Regions from separate parts of the Pseudoalteromonas sp. SM9913 genome, predicted to be linked through region 3. Evidence: predicted binding sites of a transcription regulator. Region 3 holds the regulator's gene; each other region holds the start of a gene.

Region 1 (7,934 bases), 1.1 Mb from region 3:
CGTAATTCATACCACGCGTTTGACGAATACGTTCGTACAAGTAACTGTTAGAACTGCGATGCTCACCAAAGTACGAGCGCACTAACCACAATGCGGTCCAGTCTTCGCTGCTACGAATGGTATCAATAGGGAACCCGAACGACACAGCCGTTGATTGCGCTGACTTTTCAACAATCGTTGCATGATGACCTTTAAGTTCTGGCGCATCAGGGATTGTTAAGCGGCTTTGTTCGCCTTTAGGGAGTGTCGCTAAGTCAGCTAACATTTGTGCTTTGAGTTTTTCAGGCACTGCACCAATTAAACCCACAGTAAGTTTAGCTTGTGTAAGTTCAGCATTATAAAACGCTTTAACATCATCAAGGGTCAGCGCTTCTAAATCAGATAAATCACCGTAGTTATAGCTTTCATAAGGGTGGCCTTTATAAAGCACACTGTAGAGCACTTCTTTACCCAACTCTTCGTCGTTAGAAGCTTTTAAACCAGACTTAATGCCATCGATCATTTCTTTTTTCAGACGTTTAAAGTCATCTTCTCTAAAGCCTGGGCTTAACAGCTGCTCACTCACTAAAGCATACCACTGAGCTGCATTATCTTTATGGATACGCCCTTGAAACGACAGCATTTCTTTATCTATTTGATAACCAAAACTACCCGCCAGCGGGTACATTGCCTTTTTAATATCTTTGTAACTCATTGAGGTTGAGCCACCTTGCGCTAGCATTGCGGCAGTTAAAGCCGCTACGCCTTTTTTACCCTGCGGATCGGCAGCGGCACCGGTATTAAATAATAAGTTAATATCGATTAACGGCGAGCTATTAGTTTTATCAAGTACTTTAAAGATTGGCTTACTCGGTACTTGCTGATATTTTGCTACCAATGCATTTAAATCGCTTTCTTGTTCAAAACCAGGGGCTTTATCAAGTGCCGACATAGTAATTGTGGTGCGCGCATTATCAACAAAATACTTATTTGCAACGGCTCTAATATCTTCGCTAGTGATATTGTCTGCCGATTTATACAACTGATTAATCACCTCAGGATCGCGCTCAAAATGCATATAGCTGGCAAGTGTAGAGGCAATTGCTTGCGATGAATCTAAACCATTTATAAAGCTGTATTTAAGATTAGACTTTAAATCACTGAGTTTTTGGCTATCAACCAACTCGGTACGCGCTTTGGCATACGTACGGTTTATAGCATCACGCACTGTGGCTAAATCATCGGCATTTTCAACTTTTACAAATACATGCAGTAACCCTGGATCTTTAGTCTCTGGGTTATAGGTAAACATTTGACTCGCTATTTGCTTTTCTACTACCAGCTCTTGGTAAATATCTGAATTACTAGAAAAATAAAGCTGCGATAGTAAATCTAATGCGGCTCTGTCTTTTTTCTGAGGCTCCCATGCAGCGCCTTTATACGACACAAGTAACCAGTGACCAGGTAGTCCTTCGTTTTGCTCATGCACATATTTTGGCGCTTGTTGAGTTGGCTCTTTTGGAATATCAGCAACATAGTCGCCTTTTTGCCAATTACCCCAGTGTTTTTTAACCATCGCCATGGTCTCTTTTGGCTCAACATCACCAACAATCACAAGCGATACATATTCAGGCTTATAAAACTTATCAAAAAACTCTTTACCGTAGGCCATTTGATCTGGCATGGCTTCAATGTCTTCAAAAAAGCCCATTGTAGTGTGTTTATAGGTATGTTTTTCGAACGCTTCTTGGCGTACCGCACTTAATAATTTACGAATTGGACTGGCGTTATTTTTTAAGTACTCGCCTTTAACCGTTAGCGCTTCGGTTCTAAATTGCTCTTCGGTGTAGCTTAGGTTTTGAAAAATATCAGCTTCAATCTCAAGTACTTTATCAAGATGTTGCTTTGAAAAATTTAAGTGGTAGTTAGTGTAATCGTTAGTTGTGTAGGCGCGGTTATCAACCCCTGAATTTTTTAGAATATCTGAATACACATCTTGCGGAAACTTTTCAGAGCCTTTAAACATCATGTGTTCAAAAAAGTGAGCAAAACCAGTTTTACCTGCTTCCACTTCATTACGCGAGCCTACAGATACAGGTATTTGTAGCGATACTACATCTGGGTAATCGGTTTTAACTACCATCACACGTAGGCCGTTATCTAGCTCTTCTATTAGGTAATCTTGTGAAAAAACACGCTCATCTGCTTTATTAACTTGTTCTTGTTGAGCTGCTGTTTGCGTGTTTTGACTTTGCTGCATAGCACAACCTGTTAAGGCCAGCGATACCGCTAGGCTAGTTGCCAATAATTTAAATTTCATTGTTATCCCTTTTTAAATTGAGCAATTTTTAAAACATTTACCAAACTAAGTATGCCGTAAAGTAATTAAATATAAGAGCCCTAAGCCTATTAATTATGTAAACAACTGTGTCAGTTATTGCTGGTAACTTGGTTTAACTATGAAAATAATTCACGTTAGTTGAGAAACTTTCAATAAATAAATCTATCTAGACGTCTAAATGGCTGCTATATTAAATCCATCATCACAAATTAAGCTGGAATGAGGATTATGGCTTTATCACTTCAAGAAAAAATACAGGACACCAACCAAGGTGTTTACCTAATTGGCACAACACCGCCAAAAATTGGGACTGATAAAGCGCAATTAAAAATCATTGCCGAAAAGTTATTAGGCCGTTTACACGAAATTGAATATGACGGCGTAATTATTTATGACATTCAAGATGAAAGCAGCCGTACAGAGCAAGCGCGTCCATTTGCATTTAAGCAAACAGTTGATCCGCGCGAGTACAGTCAACTCTTACGAGGCTTATCTGATCTTGATGTAATTACTTATAAAAGTGTAGCTCAGCGCGGTGTGAGTGAGTTTAAAGCGTGGTTAGATGAAACTAAAAATGACTACGATTTAAAAAACGTGGTGTTAGTGGGCAGCCCATCATCAGCGGGTGATATAAAGCTAAGCTTACCGAATGCCTACAAAACTCTGGCAGAGCAGTCAGAAGACTTCTTTTTAGGTGGTGTAACCATTGCTGAGCGCCATGCCAATAAGCGTAATGAGCACCAACGCTTAATAGAAAAAACAGCACAAGGGTGCCAGTTTTTTATCTCTCAAGCCGTTTACAATGCACAAGCAACCATAGATTTAATAACCAGTTATGCGCGCACATGCAAAGCACAAGGCCTGACACCTAATCGGATTATATTAACCTTTACGCCTTGTGGTGGTGAAAAAACATTGGAGTTTATGCAGTGGCTAGGTATCTCAGTGCCAGAGGCAACTAAATGGCGCATGCTTGATTCGGAAAATACATTAAGCGAATCGGTACGTATTTGTCGTGAAAATCTCGACTCAATTTTAAAAAGCTGTGCGCACTTAGGTGTACCACTGGGCTTAAATATTGAAAGCTTAACCAACCGTAAAGAAGAAATTGACGCGTCAATTAACTTATACCGTTTATTAAAAGCAACAATGGAACTCAACCTTGCGGAGAAACTAATAGCTTAATTGCGGGGTTCGGGGTTCGGGGTTCGGGGTTCGGGGTTCGGGGTTCGGGGTTCGGGGTTCGGGGTTCGGGGTTCGGGGTTCGGGGTTCGGGGTTCGGGGTTCGGGGTTCGGGCAACAATGATAATCGAAATAAAATAAGCCAGTTCAAGTAGTTAGCTTCGTTTATTTTCATAAGTACTAACTTGATCTGTGAGGTTTGAACTGTAGGACTTTATCAAATCTAACAGTCGCATTTGTGCCATTTGCAGACAGTGGTAACGCCGCGCTTTGCGGCTGGTTTGGAGCGCAGCGGATAACCAGTCCGATAACAGCGCCTTGTTAAGCCGGTATATTCTCATAAGTTTCGGCTAACTCTTCTTGAAATTTTCTTTGGGCTGTTCTAGCTTCTTTACGGTACTTAGTAAGCTGATTGTAATTCGGATAATCTTTATCAAAAAACATCATATCTCTGAGTTGAGTTTCCAGAGATATACACTCTTTAAATTTTCCTACAGCATTTTCAGCCTTTAATAACCTTAATTTTGACTGAACAGATTGTCTAGCTGACCAAGAATCAACAAGGGCTTTATCTCTCTCTTTAACCCATTTCAATTGGTTCGCACTAAGGTCAACATTTTCCATGTCAAAATCCATCTTCTTCGTTATGCCGCCAATCTTAGATATAACACCATTCCATGCAGCGAAATATTCTCCTGCTTCTGAAGCAATTTGTTCTATAACTTTAACTTTGTGCTCTAGCAGATATTTACTTTGCTCTGATTTGTGCGAAAACTTCACACCTAGGTAGGTGAAAACTCCTGTAATTAATGAGCCTAAGCCAATTTTTACGGCTGTATCAGCCACATCAATCCATTCTTTCGGCAAAACTATTCCTCTATATTTTTAGGCTTAACAATTTAATAGTGCGCTCGTCGCGCATATTTCTGCCGACGCTACGCTCATTTTTCTACATTATATAGTTTTAACAAATTACCTAAGGTATTACTATCGCAAAGTTTTCTAAAGTTTTCTAAAGTTTTTAGGTAAAGTTAAATTAACCAATATGCGCGCAGCGCTCATTTTCATGAATATATGCGCAAAGAGCAGTTTAACCAATCTATTAACGACGATATTTGGCCAGTATCAATGACCGCTTTTCGCTCATAGCAGCTTGTCAGGTGAAGTCTAAACTAATTCTCCTCAGCTGTAAGATCAGATATGAGCTACTACACCTATATGGCTTGCCTTTTTATTTTTATAATGTAATTCGCTGGTCAATTTCTTTTTAAATTTATATTTTATTACTGTGTTTATCGCGGATTGTTTTTTTTAGCTGTTTCTTAATTAAGGTTTGTTCGCAATACAATGCAACAAAAACCCCAATAAAACTCGAAAAGATCACAATAAGCCAATAGTAAGCACTATTAAACGTGACTATCTCTGAAATAGACAGATACAAATTGAATGGAACCACAAAAATTAAAAATCCTAAGACTTTGATAAACTCCCTAAATAGCTGAGAGTCCATTTTGGCTGAGTTTATATGAGCATTAATAGTTTCGTCTGACACATTACCTAGCTCAGCGTATTCCTTTTTCAACCAATTGAGATAATCCAATTTCACTTCCTTTTTTATATTTTTCGCTTCAATCACCTGATTTCATTCTCGACAAAATAATTACACTTTATTGATTACATGTAAACAATACAATGACTTAACACTTAAGCTGCGTGCTAAAAAGAACTAACAGGGAGAGGTAGTGAATTAAGAAGATGCAGCAAACCACGGCGCTAAATTTAACGCCGTGTTGGGCTCTTTTTTACTGACAACTGATAGCTAAAAACTGAACGCTTTTATTTACGTCTTCTATTTGGCGCTCTTTGCCCTGTAATACGTTTTTTATCGCGATCTTTACGCGCTTTGTTGGTGTTTTTGCGGTTATCTTTAGGTGGCTTATTTAAATCAGGTTCATAACCTTCAAGCCACTGTGGTGCTAAACGCGTATCCAGCAGTACTTCAATTTCTTCAAGCAGCCATTGCTCATCTAAGCTCACTAATGACATTGCAAGGCCTTGCTCGCCAGCTCGTCCTGTACGGCCAATACGATGCACATAGTCTTCAGCTATGTATGGCAATTCAAAGTTAATTACGTATTTAAGTGCCGGTATGTCTAAACCGCGCGCAGCTACATCAGTGGCTACTAAAACACGTGTACTGCCCTCTTTGAAGTTATGGAGAGCTCGGTCGCGAGCACCTTGTGATTTATCACCATGAATAGATTCGGTTTTTAAACCATCTTTACACATTTCTTTAGCAAGTTTATCGGCCATTTGTTTTGTGCGGGTGAATATAAGCACTTGGCGCCAGTTTTTCATGCCAATCATGTGCGATACCAGTTCGCGCTTTCTGTCTTCATCTACTGCGTAAATAACTTGTTCAACCTCTACAGCAGCAGAGTTGCGCTTATCGACTTCAATAAGTTCAGGGTCTTTGAGCAATTTTTTACTTAGCTCAAATACACTGTCATCAAAGGTGGCGGAAAACAGTAAGGTTTGACGATCGCCTGGGATATGACGCAGTATTCGTCTAATTTCGTCAATAAAACCCATATCAAGCATACGGTCTGCTTCATCAAATACCAAAGAGTCCACGCTTGAAAGCACCACACTGCCCTTCACTATATGATCAAGCAAGCGCCCTGGCGTTGCCACTATTACTTGCGCTGTTTTAAGTGCTTTGATTTGTGGGCCAATGCTTGCGCCACCATAAGCAAGTGCACCTTTTATATCTGTACCTTGTGCGTATTTTTCAAAACTAGCGAATACTTGCTGAGCAAGCTCTCTAGTGGGCGTTAAAATAACCACACGAGCAATGCCTGGTTCGTCTTTTTTAGTGGTATTTAAAAGCTTATGTAATAGCGGCAAAACAAAAGCGGCTGTTTTACCAGTACCAGTTTGAGCGCTGCCCATAACGTCTTTGCCCGCTAAAATTGGCGGTATCGTTTTGTGCTGAATGGCGGTAGGCGTAGTGTAATTATTTTGCTCTATTGCCGTTAATAGTAACGGGTCTAGGGCTAGTGATGAGAACGATGTGGCAGACATAAGCTTGGCTTTAAAATAACAAAGAACGCTATTATACCTGAGCTTTAGTAATAAAAAAGGCGCTAAATAGCGCCTAAGTAAAATGAAGTATTTAAGCCGGTTTTAATGTGGCTTTACGCTCATTATAAAATGCAATTAAATCATCTACGGTGCTTTGACAGTATTCACGAATACCCGATACCACCATGTGTTTTTCACCAAAACCCACCTTTTCGCCGTTTTCGAGTAAATTAAAGCGCAAGGTTATTTTGCCGCGTTTACCAGCGTATTCAAAGCTAGGCTGTGCAAACTCTAGGGTCGGTGATTTAATATCAATGTTATTAAGGTTAATGATCATTGATTCATAAATAATCATAGGACGCGCAGGGTTTATCATTACCTCTTGCTTGCCCATTAAAGGAATAATTACATGCGGGAACGCAGCACCTGAGAACTCAACATAATTTTTTATTAAACTGTTTGTAAGTGTTGGGCATTTACTGGTTTTACCGTCGCGTTTAACCTTTAAAATTACTTTTTCGCCATGGTTTACATCAAACTCTTCTCCAGGTTGTTCTGGAAAATTTAGTTTGGTATTTTCATCAACCATACCGGCAAAGGTAAACTCCATTCGCTCACTAATGCCATAGCGGTCTAACACTAGAGAAAAAAGTAAGTCTCCTGGTGCGCAAAACTTTTTAGCGTCTTTATCATGAAGCGGGTTGTAGTCGTCGGCTACACATTTAGCAAAGCGACAACCTTGCTCACGAGAAATTGAAACATAATCAGCATGCTGCTGATAGTAAGGACTTAACATAGTGTGTTCACTGCTTAAACTGCTTATAACCTAGCTATACTACCAGAAAAAAAATCTTGAGAGGTCGAATCTGTTTAATAAAGGCGAAAAATGATAATTTGCAACTCGCTAATTAACTAAGTAAATTAGGCAAATACGAGTTTAAGGGATTAACTAATGAAGTATTTTTCTTTATTAATATGCGCGGTTTCATTATTAACTGGCTGTAATAACATTACTTACACAACCAATATCGACGACGAGGTTTTATCAGAACACGTTTCAAGCCACATTAAAAAACGTGGTCTAGAGCAATTTTACAGTGTTCAGGACGCTCTCGATAGAGGTGCAAGCCCCCTTGGTGGAATAAAAGGCGAAAGCTGCGATGTATCAGATGATATGCGAACATCCTCAATTAGCTATAACCGTTTGAAATCACAAGCCATAGAATCCCTTAAAAACGATGTGCTTTATTTAGGTGGCAATGCATTTACACTGGAGCAATGCCAATCAGTATCCCGCTACAATTGTGATTTAGCCGTTACTTGTACCGGACAAGCCTATAATTATTAA
Region 2 (7,934 bases), 1.1 Mb from region 3:
CAATACCAATGTTTTCCTGTGCTTCTTGAGTAGAACCCCCAATGTGCGGCGTTAAAATAACGTTGTCGAATTCACGCAGTGGCGAGATAAATTCTTCATCGTTAGATTTAGGTTCAACTGGGAATACGTCAATTGCTGCGCCGCTGAGTTTTTTCTCTGTTAGCGCTTCTGCCAGGGCGTCAATATCAACGACAGTACCACGTGAAGCGTTAATTAAAATAGAGCCTTGCTTCATTACCGCCAATTCAGCCGTGCCAATTAGGTTTTTAGTTTGCGGTGTCTCTGGAACATGTAAGCTAATAATATCAGCACGTTGCAACAGCTGTGTTAAGTTATGCACTTGTGTCGCATTACCTAAAGATAGTTTGTCTTCTATGTCGTAATACTCCACGTTCATACCAATATTTTCAGCCATAATACCCAACTGAGTACCAATGTGGCCGTAACCAATAATACCTAAGGTTTTACCGCGAGCTTCAAAAGAGCCATTGGCTGTTTTTAACCAGCCGCCACGATGGGCAGCGGCATTACGCTGTGGAATACCACGTAATAACAGCAATATTTCACCAAGCACAAGCTCAGCCACAGAGCGAGTATTTGAAAACGGGGCATTAAATACTGCAATACCGCGTTCACGTGCTGCATTTAAATCTACTTGGTTGGTACCAATACAAAAACAACCGATAGCAACTAGCTTTTCAGCTGCGTTTAATACAGATTCGTTAATATGAGTACGAGAACGAAGCCCTACAAAGTGCACATCTTTAATGCGCTCTATAAGTTCGTCCTCTGGCAACGATGTTTTAACGTAGTCGATATTGCTATAACCGTTACGTTTTAGCGTTTCAACAGCGCTTTGGTGAACACCTTCAAGCAAGAGAATTTTAATTTTGTCTTTTGCTAACGATACCTTACTCATAACCATATCCTATTTAATTTGTGGCCCATTTTTTGTGCCGATAATCACTTTATCAGCACCGCGCTCTGCAAATAGGCCGTTGGTGACTACGCCAACAATTTGATTTATTTGTGTTTCAAGCTGTTTAGCATGGGTAATTTTTAAATTATGTACATCTAAAATAACGTTGCCGTTATCGGTTACAACACCTTGGCGATACACAGGATCACCGCCAAGTTTTAATAATTCGCGGGCAACATAGCTGCGCGCCATCGGAATAACTTCAACTGGCAGCGGGAAATCCCCTAAGGTATCGACTAGTTTGGTGTCATCAACAATACACACAAACTGTTTAGCCACTGCCGCTACTATTTTTTCACGGGTGAGCGCTGCACCACCGCCTTTAATCATTTCGTTTAGAGCGTTAATTTCATCTGCGCCATCAACGTATACGTCCAGAGCATCAACATCATTTAGCTCAAATACTTCTATACCAAGTTCTTTTAAACGTGCTGTAGACGCTTCTGAACTAGATACTGCACCAACGATGGTGTCTTTTACTGTGCCTAAAGCATCAATAAAATGATTAACGGTTGAGCCTGTACCAACACCCACTATGGTGTTTTCTTTTACAAACTCCAGTGCAGCCCATGCAGCTGCTTTTTTTAATTCATCTTGTGTCATTGCTATGTGCTCATTTATGTCAAAAATAGACTGTTAGTTTACAAGATTAATTGTTACCAACAGTAGGTTTTATTGGGTGTAATAATAGTTTTAAGAGGCACATCCCACGATTCAATTGGGAGCTTATCCACTTGTTGGCATTCGTGTGCTAGGCCAATAAGTTGTGGTTGCTGCCAGTTTTCTTCGTGTAAACGTGCCAAGGTTCTATCGTAAAACCCACCCCCCATTCCAAGGCGATTACCAAATTTATCAAATGCAACAAGTGGCATAAGTAGATAATCAAGCGCTGGCAATGGGCATATTTGAGAGCAGTTCAGCTTAGGCTCCAAGATACCATAGCGGTTTGCTCTCATGGGTGAGTTTTTTTCATATCGTTGAAATAGTAAATTAGCCCCGTTGAAAGGGTGAATTACAGGTAAGTAAACATGCTGTTTGTTGAGCCATAATTCCTTAATTAACAATGATGTATCTAGCTCTCCATCATTGCTTAAATAAATAGCGATATGTTTTTTTTTAGCTGTTTTTTGGCTTTTTATATATTGAATAAAATTCAATTTAAGCGAGTGGGCCGCTATTTCTTGCTGGTTTTTTGATAGATTATTCCGTGCTTTACGAATATCGAGTCTTATTTGTGCGCGATTATTGCTCATTAAATAACTAAACCATAATTAAAAAGAGAATAAGTTCGGAAACATTAAATACACAGCAAGCACAATAAGTAATATTACAACTGTGGCAATCAGTGAATATAAAACAAGGTTACTGCGTTTTTTGGGTGTTGTAGAGAGTGGCTCATCTAGCATTAAATCGTCATCTTGCCATGGTTCGTCATTTTCATCAGGCAGTGATAACTCAACCTCGGGGAGACGTTGCTCAAGATCCTCAAGTTTCTCTTCAAGACGAATTAAGCTACTAGTAATGTAATCTAGGGCATCAAATAAGCGCTGATCTCGCTGGCTGTCGTGCGCTTTTTGAGAAGTAGCTTGTGTAGGGGCTGTTTGCTGAAGTTTGCTTTTGATCCCCAGCGTTGAAAGTAACTTAGCTTGCTTAAGGGCTTTCTCTTTGTTGCTAGGAGCAAACAGCGGCTTGCCATTAAAAAATGCCGCCACCTTTTCAGGTGAGGTTTTTAGTTTTTCTGTCAGTGCATTGGTCACTGCTTGGCTGTCTGCGCCTTCTGCAAGTCCTACAAATATAACACGAAAATTGTCGGCCATTTTTTATCCCTAACACGCTTTATTGTATAAGCAGAGTATATACCTAAAATGTTAAACAGTTCGAGACTGTTTTATGACTAACTTGATACACATAGCAAAACGGCCCTAAAAAGGGCCGTTTTAATATTAGCTAGGTGGCTTACAGGCCAGCTGCTGCGCGAAGTGCGTCTGCTTTATCTGTGCGTTCCCATGGGAATTCATCACGGCCAAAGTGGCCGTAAGCCGCTGTTGGAAGATAAATAGGGCGCTCAAGATCAAGCATTTGAATCAGGCCGTAAGGGCGTAAGTCAAAGTGTTCACGAATAAGTTCGATTAAACGCGCTTCTTCTAATTTACCTGTGCCAAATGTTTCAACACTGATAGATGTTGGCTCTGCAACACCAATAGCATAAGACACCTGAAGTTCACACTTGTCAGCAAGGCCAGCAGCAACAATGTTTTTAGCAACATAACGTGCAGCATAAGCCGCTGAGCGGTCAACTTTTGATGGATCTTTACCAGAGAAAGCACCACCACCGTGACGAGCCATGCCACCGTAAGTATCTACAATGATTTTACGACCAGTTAAACCACAGTCACCCATTGGTCCACCAATTACAAAACGACCTGTTGGGTTAATGAAAAACTTAGTTGCGCTAGTAATAAGCTCAGCAGGAAGTACCGGCTTAATAATTGTTTCCATTACCGCTTCTACTAAGTCATTTTGCGATACATCTTCGCTGTGCTGAGTAGAAAGTACAACGGCATCAATGCCTACTGGCTTGCCATTTTCGTATGCAAACGTAACCTGTGATTTTGCATCTGGACGCAACCAGTTAAGCTCGCCGCTTTTACGTACTTGTGCTTGGCGTTGTACTAAACGGTGAGAATAAGTAATTGGAGCAGGCATTAATACTTCAGTTTCGTTACATGCGTAACCAAACATTAAGCCTTGGTCGCCAGCGCCTTGCTCTTCAGGGCTTGTACGGTCAACACCTTGGTTAATGTCAGGAGACTGTTTACCAATCGTGTTTAAAATTGCACACGAATCGGCATCAAAGCCCATATCTGAGTGTGTGTAACCAATTTCACGTACTGTTTTACGTGTAATTTCTTCGATATCAACCCATGCGCTAGTCGTGATTTCACCACCAACCATAACCATACCGGTTTTAACGTAAGTTTCACACGCTACACGGGCATGAGAGTCTTGCTCTAGGATAGCATCAAGTACCGCATCAGAAATTTGATCGGCGATTTTATCCGGATGACCTTCAGAAACAGATTCAGAAGTAAATAAATGTTTTGCCATTGTAATTATGCTCACAAATATTGCGCTTCACAAACGTCGGTATTAGCGCTAAAAAATTAAGGCGCGTATTTTATCTAAAACAAATGAACTTGCATAGTTTTTTTACGCCTAGACGTCTAAATAAAATATCTAATAGTAAATGGTTCTTAAAAAATATTCATAATGCCCTATTTTTATGGGTTTTTAATTGCACACAGCCCCCACAATAAGTAAGAATGGGGATAAATAAATACCCGCGCAAATACATATAAAGGTAGGAGAATTCATGCCATCTCGCAAAGAACTTGCAAATGCTATTCGCGTCTTGTCAATGGACGCAGTACAAAAGGCCAAATCTGGTCACCCTGGAGCCCCTATGGGCATGGCTGATATCGCAGAAGTATTATGGCGCGATTATCTAAAACATAACCCAACAAATCCAGAGTGGGCTGACCGAGATCGATTTATACTCTCAAATGGTCACGGTTCAATGCTAATTTATTCTCTACTGCATTTAAGTGGTTATGACTTGCCACTGGACGAAATTAAAAACTTCCGCCAAATGCATTCTAAAACACCAGGCCATCCAGAATATGGATACGCGCCAGGAATTGAGACCACTACGGGCCCATTAGGTCAAGGGATCACAAATGCGGTAGGTATGGCGATTGCTGAAAAAGCATTAGCAGCGCAGTTTAACCGTGAAGGCCACGACATTGTTGATCACCACACGTATGCGTTTATGGGTGATGGTTGTTTAATGGAAGGTATTTCTCATGAAGCATGCTCACTAGCCGGTACATTAGGCCTAGGCAAATTAGTGGCATTTTGGGATGACAACGGCATTTCAATCGACGGTGAAGTTGAAGGTTGGTTTAGTGATGATACCCCAGCACGTTTTAAAGCATACGGCTGGCATGTAATTAGTGACGTTGATGGCCATGATAGCGATGCAGTAAGTGCAGCAATTGCAGAAGCTAAAAGCGTGACTGATAAGCCAACACTAATTTGTTGTAAAACTATTATTGGTTACGGCTCACCTAATAAATCAGGTAGCCACGATTGTCACGGTGCACCACTAGGTGATGACGAAATTAAAGCGTCTCGCGAGTTTTTAGGTTGGACGGGCGATGCATTTGAAATCCCTGCAGATATTTATGCACAGTGGGATAACAAAGAAAAAGGCCAACAGCTTGAAGCAAGCTGGGACGAAAAATTTGCCGCATATGAAAAAGCATACCCAGAGCTAGCAGCAGAATACAAACGCCGTACACATTCAGAATTACCAGCTGACTGGGCTGAAAAATCACAAGCGTACATTGAAGAGCTGCAAGCAAACCCTGCAAACCCTGCATCGCGTAAAGCGTCGCAAAATGCATTAAACGCATTTGGCCCGTTACTACCTGAATTTATGGGTGGTTCTGCCGATTTAGCGGGTTCAAACTTAACAATTTGGGATGGCTCTAAAGGCTTAACTGCTGATGATGCAAGTGGTAACTACATTTACTACGGTGTACGTGAGTTTGGTATGTCGGCCATTATGAACGGTATTGCACTGCATAAAGGCTTTATTCCTTACGGTGCAACGTTCTTAATGTTTATGGAATACGCACGCAACGCGGTACGTATGGCTGCATTAATGAAGCAACCAAGCATTTATGTATACACGCACGATTCAATTGGTTTAGGTGAAGATGGTCCAACTCACCAACCAGTTGAGCAAATTGCGAGCATGCGTTTAACGCCTAACCTATACAACTGGCGCCCATGTGACCAAGTTGAGTCAGCAATTGCATGGCAACAAGCTATTGAACGTAAAGACGGTCCTACATCATTAATCTTTACTCGCCAAGGCTTAGAGCAGCAAGTTCGTGATGCCCAGCAATTAAGCGACGTTAAAAAGGGTGGTTACATCTTAAGTTGTGACGGCAATCCAGAGCTTATTTTGATTGCAACGGGTTCTGAAGTACAGCTAGCGCAAGACTCTGCGAAAGAGCTACGTGCGCAGGGTAAAAAGGTACGTGTTGTATCTATGCCATGTACTGATGCGTTTGAAGACCAATCGCATCAGTACAAAGAAAGCGTATTACCAGCAAGCGTTTCACGTCGCGTAGCGATTGAAGCGGGTATTGCTGATTACTGGTACAAGTATGTAGGCCTAAATGGCGCCGTAGTTGGTATGACCACCTTTGGTGAGTCGGCACCAGCTAACGAGCTATTTGAATTCTTCGGCTTCACCGTAGAAAACATCGTTAACAAAGCAAACGCATTGTTTTAAGCGACTGCTTTAACATTTAAAAGCCCGCCCTGTGTATAGCAGGGCGGGCTTTTTTATGAGCTGTACTTTTATCACTTCTCTAAAGCGTAGTGTCTCATCGCCCTCTTTGTGCACAAATCATTAAAAATTAATTTGAACAAAGAGAAGCGAATGAGAAGAAAATGAGGCAATACAAAAACCAAATTAAAAAATTAGTTTAGCTGTTTGATTACTTCTCTAAAGCAAAGCGTCACATAGCCCTCTTTGTGCATAAATTACTAAAGACTCTGTTCGAAACTCGCAGCCCGTTGCTCGAAGCATATCTCTCTATAAAGTCGTTCTTTTTTAACCTTTTGGATTTTAGATGAGTAATTTTCACAGCACTTAACTTGCAAGGTTTTTATGTATCAGGCACTGTGGGGGTAACAAAATTATAAATTAACAACAGGAGTTAACATGCCAAAGTTCGATAACGTTAGTGTGGTTAAAAAAGCCAATGTGTACTTTGATGGCAAAGTATCAAGCCGTACTGTGCTTTTAGGTAATGGTGAAGCGAAAACCTTGGGTTTTATGCAACCCGGTGAATTTGAGTTTAATACCAACCAAAAAGAGTGCATGGAATTACTTGCAGGGCAGTGGGATGTGTTACTACCTGGTGAAAGCGAATGGCAAACATTTAACGCGGGCGAGTCATTTAATGTTGATGCTAATGTGAGCTTTCATGTAAAAGTAAGTGATTTTGCAGATTATTGTTGTTCATACACCGATTAATTTGTTGGTTGATTAAATTATCAACACCTCTAAAGGCCGCTTTAAAGCGGCTTTTTGCATACTTAATGCTAAATGAATGATCTAAATCAGGTGGGGTAATAAATAATTGCGTAATTTTCATTTTTTCTCTTGTGTTAATTCGTTTAGCCCCCAATACTAACTATGAGGTAACAAATAAAAGGATACCCTATGAAAATTAATCTTTCTGGTCACCATGTTGACGTTACTGATTCTATTAAAGAACACATTAACGAAAAGTTCTCAAAAGTCGCGAGCCATTTTCCATCATTGATATCTCTAGATATTATTCTTTCAAAAGAGCATCATAAGTTCCAAGCAGAAATTAGCACAAATTATGAAGGTGCGCGTATATCGGTAAAAGGGGAAAACGAAGTTATGTATCCTGCTATTTCCAGCGCAGCTAAAAAACTCGATGCCGCACTAAAGCATCGTAAAGGGCAAATAAAAGCGAACTTACATGAAAAGCCTGTAAGTACCACACCAGAAATAGCACATGAAATCATCCAAGAGATGGATTTAAATTAATAACTAACAGCGTGTTATTTTAAAAAGAGCCTAAGGGCTCTTTTTTATTGCCTGTAAATTAGGTAAGTTATGCATTCACACAGTTTATTAATGATAAAAATTAATAATAAAAGCACATAACACACCAAATTTGAGAAGTTAATGCAGTACACACAAAGCACATGGAAGTCTCGGTTAGGGGCGCTCGGCCCAGGTATTTTAATGGCAACCGCTGCCATTGGTGGCTCACACTTGGTGGCCTCTACTCAAGCAGGCGCATTATTTGGCTGGCAGCTATTTTGGCTTATTGTGGTG
Region 3 (7,934 bases):
TCAAGGCTACCTTTACGCCGAGTTGAATCACGGTCGATACGGCTGATCGGGGTGTCTGCAAATTCACTACTCAAAAACTCTTCTATTTGCTCGGTGCCTTTGCCGTTAGGAAAGATTTGCGTACTACCACAGTCAGGGCATTGATGCGGTACATGATATTGATCGCCACAATGGTGGCAAATCATTTGGCCTATTGCCTTATGAAAAGTCGCACTGGTGCTGCAGCGGTTACATTCACTCAACCAACCACATTCATGACAAATCAAAGTAGGAGAAAACCCACGGCGATTTAAAAATACCATCACCTGCTTTCCCCTATTCAGGTGCTGGCGCATTATTGCAAGACTGGCATGTGCAATACCGGCTCGATCAGGCTGACCTTTCATGTCGAGCAGCTTAAACTGATTATCGGTGGCGGTTTGTGCGCGCTCACTTAATGTAAGCAACTGGTATTTGTTATTAATAGCTTTATGCAGTGTTTCTAGTGCTGGCGTAGCGCTACCCAAAATAAGTGGAATTTGATGCTGATAGGCACGATACGCAGCTAAATCACGGGCATGGTAGCGTAAAGTGTCTTGTTGTTTAAATGAGGCATCATGCTCCTCATCAACCACAATCATCCCAAGCTTTAAAAATGGCAGAAAAATACTCGAACGGGTGCCTATAACAATGGCACAACTGCCTTTTTCGCAAAAACGCCATGTTTGTAGACGTTCGTTATCGGTTAATGCCGAGTGCCATAACATAATAGGAGTGTCAGGAAAGCGACGTCTAAAACGATTGACCGTTTGAGGCGTTAGCCCGATTTCAGGAACGAGCACTAACGCCTGTTCGCCACGTTTTAATACTTCTTCTAGGCATTGCAGGTAAACTTCGGTTTTTCCGCTGCCAGTGACACCTTCTAGCAAAAAACTATTAAACCCCGTACTTTGATTAATTGCAGTGCAGGCAATGGCTTGCTCTTTATTTAAACGGGGTTTGCTGCCAACCGTTGGCGAGGTATGTTGCCATTGATTGTCGTGCTCAATGGTTTGAACTATTAGCTTTTTATCTAAAAGGGTATCAATGGTTTTTTTATTAAACCCGAGAGCTTTGAGTTCGGTTAATGATGATTTACCTGATGCTGATAATTGCTTAAGCAAATTAAGCTGTGTTTTAGCTTTTAAAGACGGTAAAAATGCTCCCTTTTCGCTTAATGTCACCATGTTTATACTGGTTTTATCAGGGCACTCACCTTGGCGCAGTGCACTGGGCAATGCAATATGAATAGTTTCACCGAGTGGATAGCAATAATAACGCGCTGTAAATTTCAGTAGCTCTAAATGCTGCGCAGATAACACCGGTGAGTCGTCAATAACTTCAATAATAGATTTTATTTTGCCTTCGGGGACTGCTGTTTCCGTTTTTAAGCTAAGAATAACCGCTACTTTACGTTGATTACCAAAAGGGACTAACACGCGCATACCAGGCTGTAATTGAGTCAGAGGTACTAATTGCTCATCCACTTTATAATCAAAGGTGCGAGGCAAGGGGACTTTTATTGCAACTTCAGCAAAACGCATAACAACTCAACCAATTAACGTAATGGTTTAATGTACTAAAAATAGCATTAAAAGCCTACCGACAAATCAGTAATGAATAGGTGTTTGCCGACTTTTTAGCAAAAAGGGTAATTAAAGCTTGTGTGCGTGCGGGTTGTTGGATAAAATTCGCGACCAATAAATTTGTTTTAACGACGTATGGTGCCAGACTTCGGGTTTGGAGAGCGATGCGGCCTTAACTAGAGGTTCCTATGAAAGAAGGTATTCACCCTAAGTACGAAGTAATTTCTGCAACTTGTTCATGCGGAAACAAATTCGAAACTCGTTCTACTCTGTGTAAAGACATTCACTTAGACGTATGTTCTGCGTGTCACCCGTTTTACACTGGTAAGCAAAAGATTTTAGACACTGGCGGCCGTGTTGATCGCTTCAACAAGCGCTTCGGTGCACTTAGCAGCAAAAAATAATTTTTTGTTTCTATGTAAAAAAAGCACCTTAGGGTGCTTTTTTTGTGGCCAAAATTTACTTTCCTACCTGCTTTCTTAGCAATTTTGTATTTATTTTTTTTGCATAACTATTTCCTGTTCTTATTCTGAGTATGCATAAACATTTGCAGACAAAACAGCCAATATTCTCTATATTTTTATTTGTTAAACTTTAAAGATGGTACTCAAATGCAGGTAACGTGAGGTTATTTGTGTTTAAAGTTAAATAAAATTCGGTATTTCACTATTTTAATTTAAGACTAAAAAATACGCTTTATAAAAATAGAACAAGGGCAAAAAGTACCTGTATTTTTCATTTTTATGACGAATTTATATTTTAAAAATGTCAGGATAATCTAGGGAAGTTGCTGATAAATCACTTAAAATTAACAGTTCTAGCATATAACAGGATAGACCTGATATTGCTTGGAATTTAAAAATAATAAAGGTATCGTAGATTAAAACTACCTCTCACTTTAACTTAAATTGCAGGATATAATCGCGTTATGTCAGATTTTCGTGAACAAGCACTACATTACCATGCCCATCCCGTTCCAGGTAAAATCAGTATTGAGCTGACCAAGCCCGCTGAGACGGTTAAAGACCTCGCGCTCGCATACAGCCCGGGTGTCGCAGAACCTGTTCGTGAAATTGCCGCTGATCCAGCAAATGCCTACAAATATACTGGTAAAGGAAATATGGTTGCGGTTATTACTAACGGCACCGCAATTTTAGGCTTAGGTAATTTAGGTCCACTGGCTTCAAAACCCGTTATGGAAGGTAAAGCGCTACTATTTAAGCGTTTTGCAGGGTTAGACTCTATAGATATTGAAGTTAAGCACCGTACTACCGAAGACTTTATTAACACGGTGGCTAATATTGCCGACACCTTTGGTGGAATTAATTTAGAAGATATTAAAGCGCCCGAGTGTTTTGAAATAGAAAAAGCGCTTATAGAGCGTTGTAGCATTCCTGTTTTTCATGATGATCAGCATGGTACGGCTATTGTAACGGCTGCGGGTATGCTAAACGCGCTGGAAGTACAGGGCAAAGCAATTGAAGATGCAATTATTGTATGTTTAGGTGCCGGCGCTGCAGCTGTTGCCTGTATGGAGCTTTTAATTAAATGTGGCGCGTTGCGTGAACATATTTATATGTTAGATCGCAAAGGAGTTATTCATACGCGTCGTGATGACTTGAATGAATATAAGCAATTATTTGCAAACAATACCGATAAACGTACTTTACAAGATGTAATTGAAGATGCCGATGTGTTTGTGGGTGTATCGGGCCCTAACTTATTAGCCCCTGAAGATTTAAAATTAATGGCTGATAGACCCGTGGTATTTGCTTGTTCAAACCCCGATCCTGAAATCGATCCGCAATTAGCACACGCTGCACGTAACGATTTAATTATGGCTACAGGTCGCTCTGATTATCCGAATCAAGTTAATAACGTATTGTGTTTTCCGTTTATTTTCCGTGGTGCGTTAGATGTACGTGCCAGTGAAATAAACGACGAGATGAAAATTGCTGCTGTAGAAGCAATTCGCAGTATTGCTAAAGAGCCCGTGCCAACTGAAGTGCTTACTGCCGCAGGCATCGACAAATTAGAGTTTGGTGCTAAATATATTATACCAAAACCAATGGATCCACGTTTGTTACCACGTATAGCTAAAGCGGTTGCGCAGGCGGCGGTAGACTCTGGCGTTGCACAAATTGATATGCCAGAAAACTACATGGCGTAATTGTTAAGTGTAAATTAGCGCAAAAAAAACCTCAGCTATTTGCTGAGGTTTTTTTGTATAAAGACCCTTCTAGTCTTCATTTAAAATAGGCACTTCTAGTCCCATTTCTTGCATTATTTTCTTCACTTCTTCAGGTACTTTTTCTGCGTTATCTTTACGCAAATCATCATCATTAGGCAGCGGTTGCCCGGTAAACGCATGCAAAAACGCTTCGCATAAAAGCTCGCTATTTGTTGCATGACGTAAGTTGTTTATTTGACGACGAGTACGTTCATCAGTTAATACTTTTAATACATTTAGCGGGATCGAAACGGTGATCTTCTTTACTTGTTCGGATTTTTTCCCGTGTTCTGCGTATGGGTGAATATATTCACCATTCCATTTAGCCATAAGATGTATCGTTGCCTCAGATTATAAATTGCTCACACAGCATCAAAGCGTGTAAATATGCGTGAAATTCTATCGGTTTAAAAAAGATAGTCAAATACTAGTTATTTAGCTATCTAGACATTTAAATGTTTTGACATCTTAAATTGCATGCGCTACATTTTAGACGTCTAAACATCCAAATTAGTAAAGGTAGCGAAAATGAGTGAAAAAAATAAGGCAACAATTGCTGTTCGTAGTGGAATAGAAGCCGACAAACAGCATGGTGCGGTTGTTCCACCGCTTTATTTATCAACAACTTACTCATTTGCTGACTTTGATACAAAGCGCCAATATGATTATGGCCGCAGTGGTAACCCCAATCGTGACATTTTGGCTGAGGCGCTCACGGAGCTTGAAGGTGGCGCTAAAGGCATTATTACCGCAACAGGCATGGCAGCCGTTCACCTAACAACACAATTACTTAATAGTGACGATACGTTAGTGATCCCTCATGACTGTTATGGGGGCAGCTATCGCTTATTTACTTCGCTAGAAAAGCGCGGCTTATTAAAACTAGAAGTGGTCGATTTTACCAAAAGCGACAGTTTGACACGCATCCTTGCTATTAAACCTAAGCTGATTTGGATTGAAACACCTAGCAATCCTATTTTACGCCTAACAGATATTAAAGCGGTAACTGATACAGCTAAACAGTGTGGTGCACTGGTTGCCGCCGACAACACGTTTTTATCGCCAGCATTACAAAACCCGATTAAGTTTGGCGCTGATATTGTGGTGCACTCAACCACAAAATATATCAATGGCCATTCAGACGTTGTTGGTGGCGCGGTTATCGCAGCGACTGCTGAGTTAGGTGAAGAGTTAGCGTGGTGGGCAAATAACATTGGCATCACTGGCGCGCCATTTGATAGCTATTTAACGCTCAGAGGCTTACGTACGTTAAACGTGCGTTTAAGGCAACACCAAGAAAATGCACTCGCCATTGCACAGTATTTAGAACGCTCCCAGTTTGTTGCCCAAGTTTACTACCCAGGTCTTGAATCACACCCTCAACATGCGCTAGCTAAGGCGCAGCAGCTTGGCTTTGGTGCTATGGTTAGTTTTGATATAAAAGGCGATATAAACGATGCTGCAGCGTTTTTAACGCGCTTAAATGAATTTAGCTTAGCGGAATCATTAGGTGGAGTAGAAAGTTTGATTTGTCACCCTGCGACTATGACCCACGCCGGCATGGACGCAACCGCGCGTGCAGAAGCCGGAGTAGGCGACACGCTTATTCGTATCTCGGTGGGTATTGAAGATGTAAATGATTTACTCGCTGACTTAGACAGGGTATTTAATTTGGTGCGCCCAGGGCAAGCCAATCCCGGCCTATCGGCAAAAAGTGGTGCTAGTGAATCATTTGGTTCAGCAAAGTTAAACGCGGCGCATCCGGCGTTATGGTAGTGCATACCAATCTTCAAAATACAAAACATAAATGCGAGTCGGTATTAATATGGTAAATCAGGTTCATAAATTTGGTGGTTCGAGTTTAAGCTCAGCGGATCGCTTTAAAAGTGTCGCAAATATTATTTTAACTCATGCTCAAGCTGGGGATTGTGTGGTGGTATCGGCTGCCGGTAAAACCACCGACACCTTAGTTAAACTGTGGCAAAGCTATCAACAGCAAGACACTCAAGCTATTGCTGATATTGTATTGCTATTGAGCAACCATCAAATAGCTCTGATTGAGCAATTATTAATAGCTAACGCTAAGCACCATGCGCTTGATTTACTTGAAACTGAGCTCAGTATTATTACCAAGCAGGCTAAGCAAGGAACATTAGCTGAAGCTGCGTTATTAGCACATGGTGAATTGTGGTCTGCAAGGTTACTAAGCGCTTACTTAGAACAGCTTAACGTTAGCGCTTGTGCCCATGACGCTAGGCAGTTATTTACGTTAGATGCCGGACAGCTGCAGCATGCTAATAATCAGCAGCAGTGCTTAAAAGCCATACAGACGAGTAAAATTAATGTAGTTACGGGGTTTATTGCGGCTGATTTACATAGTGAAACAGTGACCTTAGGGCGAAATGGCAGTGATTACAGTGCCACTTTATTAGCGCGGTATTGCAATGCTAAAAAAGTCTCTATTTGGACTGACACTCAAGGTGTTTTTAGTACTGATCCGCGTAAGGTTGCTAATGCGGTTAAGTATGCGCGAGTGTGCCGTGATCAAGCTAATTTATTAGCGAGGTTAGGTAATCCAGTATTACACGCTAAAACATTATCGCCATTAAAAGATACCGATATAGAATTAGTTGTTCGCAGTAGTTACGATCCTCAAGGCAGTCATACCGAAATAGTTAAACTAGGAATGAGTAAACAAAAACGCTTTTTAACCACAGTAAATAATGTGGATTTACTCATTGTTGATGATCTGAGTGAAGGCGAAGTAGCACATGTTAGCCAACTTATTCAGCATAGTTTGCATCACTTTGAACACGAAGGCGAAATCTACTTACTAGTCCCTGCGTCAGCGACACATCAGGTGGCTAATTATTTTGCTGGCCGCGCCAATATTAGTGAGTCAAACTTAAATGGGGTGGCGATTATTGCACCTGATCAAGAGGTAGCGCCGCTTGTTAAGCAAAGTGAAGCCTTATTACAAACACAATCTATACAGCCTCGGTTTACCCATTACGGTGAGGGATATACGTTACTATTAACCGATCAAGTACTTGAAAGTGATGTGCTGAGCCTGTTACATGACAAGCTCATTAATAAAGCACAAGAAATAGCTTTAATTATTGCAGGACTTGGTAATGTAGGTGCTGAGTTTATGCGCCAATTACCTGCTCAACTAGCACGCTTATCAACTGATTTTAACGTCAAGTTAGTAGCGCTTTTACGCTCAGAGCAGATGCTGGTGAATGCTAATGGATTAGACTGTGAAAGCTGGCAACTTCAATGGGAAAACCATGCAAGCTCCTATAAACAAGCCGATTTATTGTCATACATAGATACTCTTGAGTATGAACATAAAATAGTGATCGACATTACCGCCAGTGAACATTTTAGTCAGCTTTATAGTAAGTTAGTTGAATTAAACTGCCATCTAATTAGTGCTAATAAATACGCGGGAACCGCATCGCTTTCGTGGTATCAAACACTACGTGAAAGCCTTGCTCAACGTGGCTTACATTGGCGTTATAATGCAAGTGTAGGGGCCGGACTACCGATTAATTTTGCCTTGGCTGATTTACAAAATAGTGGCGATAAAATAACGCGAATAGAAGGCGTGTTTTCAGGCACGCTATCATGGTTATGCAGTATGTATGATGGCAGTAAAGCGTTTTCAGATTTAGTTCTAGAAGCGCAAGCTTTGGGGTTCACAGAGCCTGATCCTCGAGAAGACTTATCTGGACGAGATATGCAACGTAAGTTGCTTATTTTAGCGCGTGAATTAGGTATTGAATTGGAACTTGATGACATTTCTTTATCCGCTTTGATGCCCGATGAGTTAAGTGCAGGCAGCTGGAATGACTTTATTGATAATAAGGCTCGTTTAGATGCATTTATTGAGCAGCATGCGCAAGCGGCTCAGCAACAAAATGCTGCACTGTGCTACACCGGGTTATTAGAGTTTGAAAACAACACGCTAAACGCTAAGGTAGGGATTACCTATGTACCAAAAAGCGAAGCGGTTGCGAATTTGACCCCTGGCGATAATATTTTTGTGATTAATACCCAGTGGTATAACCAAAACGCATTAGTGATACAAGGGCCCG

What was found. The regulator MetJ, encoded in region 3, represses methionine synthesis genes. The targets are predictions, from matches to a motif close to TAGACGTCTAGACGTCTA.
Region 1: PSM_RS11830 (methylenetetrahydrofolate reductase) is a predicted target of MetJ. The motif match lies at 2,488-2,505, and genes of this name have one in related genera.
Region 2: metK (methionine adenosyltransferase) is a predicted target of MetJ. The motif match lies at 4,189-4,206, and genes of this name have one in related genera.

Annotation. Positions count from the first base shown of each region.
Region 1 is NC_014803.1:2,577,178-2,585,111, forward strand. It holds gene PSM_RS11825 (M16 family metallopeptidase) at 1-2,299, opposite strand, end outside; gene PSM_RS11830 (methylenetetrahydrofolate reductase) at 2,549-3,505, shown strand; gene PSM_RS11835 (hypothetical protein) at 3,824-4,369, opposite strand; gene PSM_RS11840 (hypothetical protein) at 4,776-5,138, opposite strand; gene PSM_RS11845 (DEAD/DEAH box helicase) at 5,339-6,586, opposite strand; gene PSM_RS11850 (DUF3581 domain-containing protein) at 6,678-7,382, opposite strand; gene PSM_RS11855 (hypothetical protein) at 7,539-7,934, shown strand.
Region 2 is NC_014803.1:2,542,581-2,550,514, reverse strand. It holds gene serA (phosphoglycerate dehydrogenase) at 1-919, opposite strand, end outside; gene rpiA (ribose-5-phosphate isomerase RpiA) at 929-1,582, opposite strand; gene PSM_RS11705 (5-formyltetrahydrofolate cyclo-ligase) at 1,636-2,232, opposite strand; gene PSM_RS11700 (hypothetical protein) at 2,251-2,796, opposite strand; gene metK (methionine adenosyltransferase) at 2,936-4,087, opposite strand; gene tkt (transketolase) at 4,353-6,344, shown strand; gene ppnP (pyrimidine/purine nucleoside phosphorylase) at 6,780-7,094, shown strand; gene hpf (ribosome hibernation-promoting factor, HPF/YfiA family) at 7,284-7,640, shown strand; gene PSM_RS11675 (NRAMP family divalent metal transporter) at 7,782-7,934, shown strand, end outside.
Region 3 is NC_014803.1:328,127-336,060, forward strand. It holds gene priA (primosomal protein N') at 1-1,562, opposite strand, end outside; gene rpmE (50S ribosomal protein L31) at 1,793-2,008, shown strand; gene PSM_RS01495 (malic enzyme-like NAD(P)-binding protein) at 2,533-3,774, shown strand; gene metJ (met regulon transcriptional regulator MetJ) at 3,844-4,164, opposite strand; gene metB (cystathionine gamma-synthase) at 4,363-5,610, shown strand; gene metL (bifunctional aspartate kinase/homoserine dehydrogenase II) at 5,660-7,934, shown strand, end outside.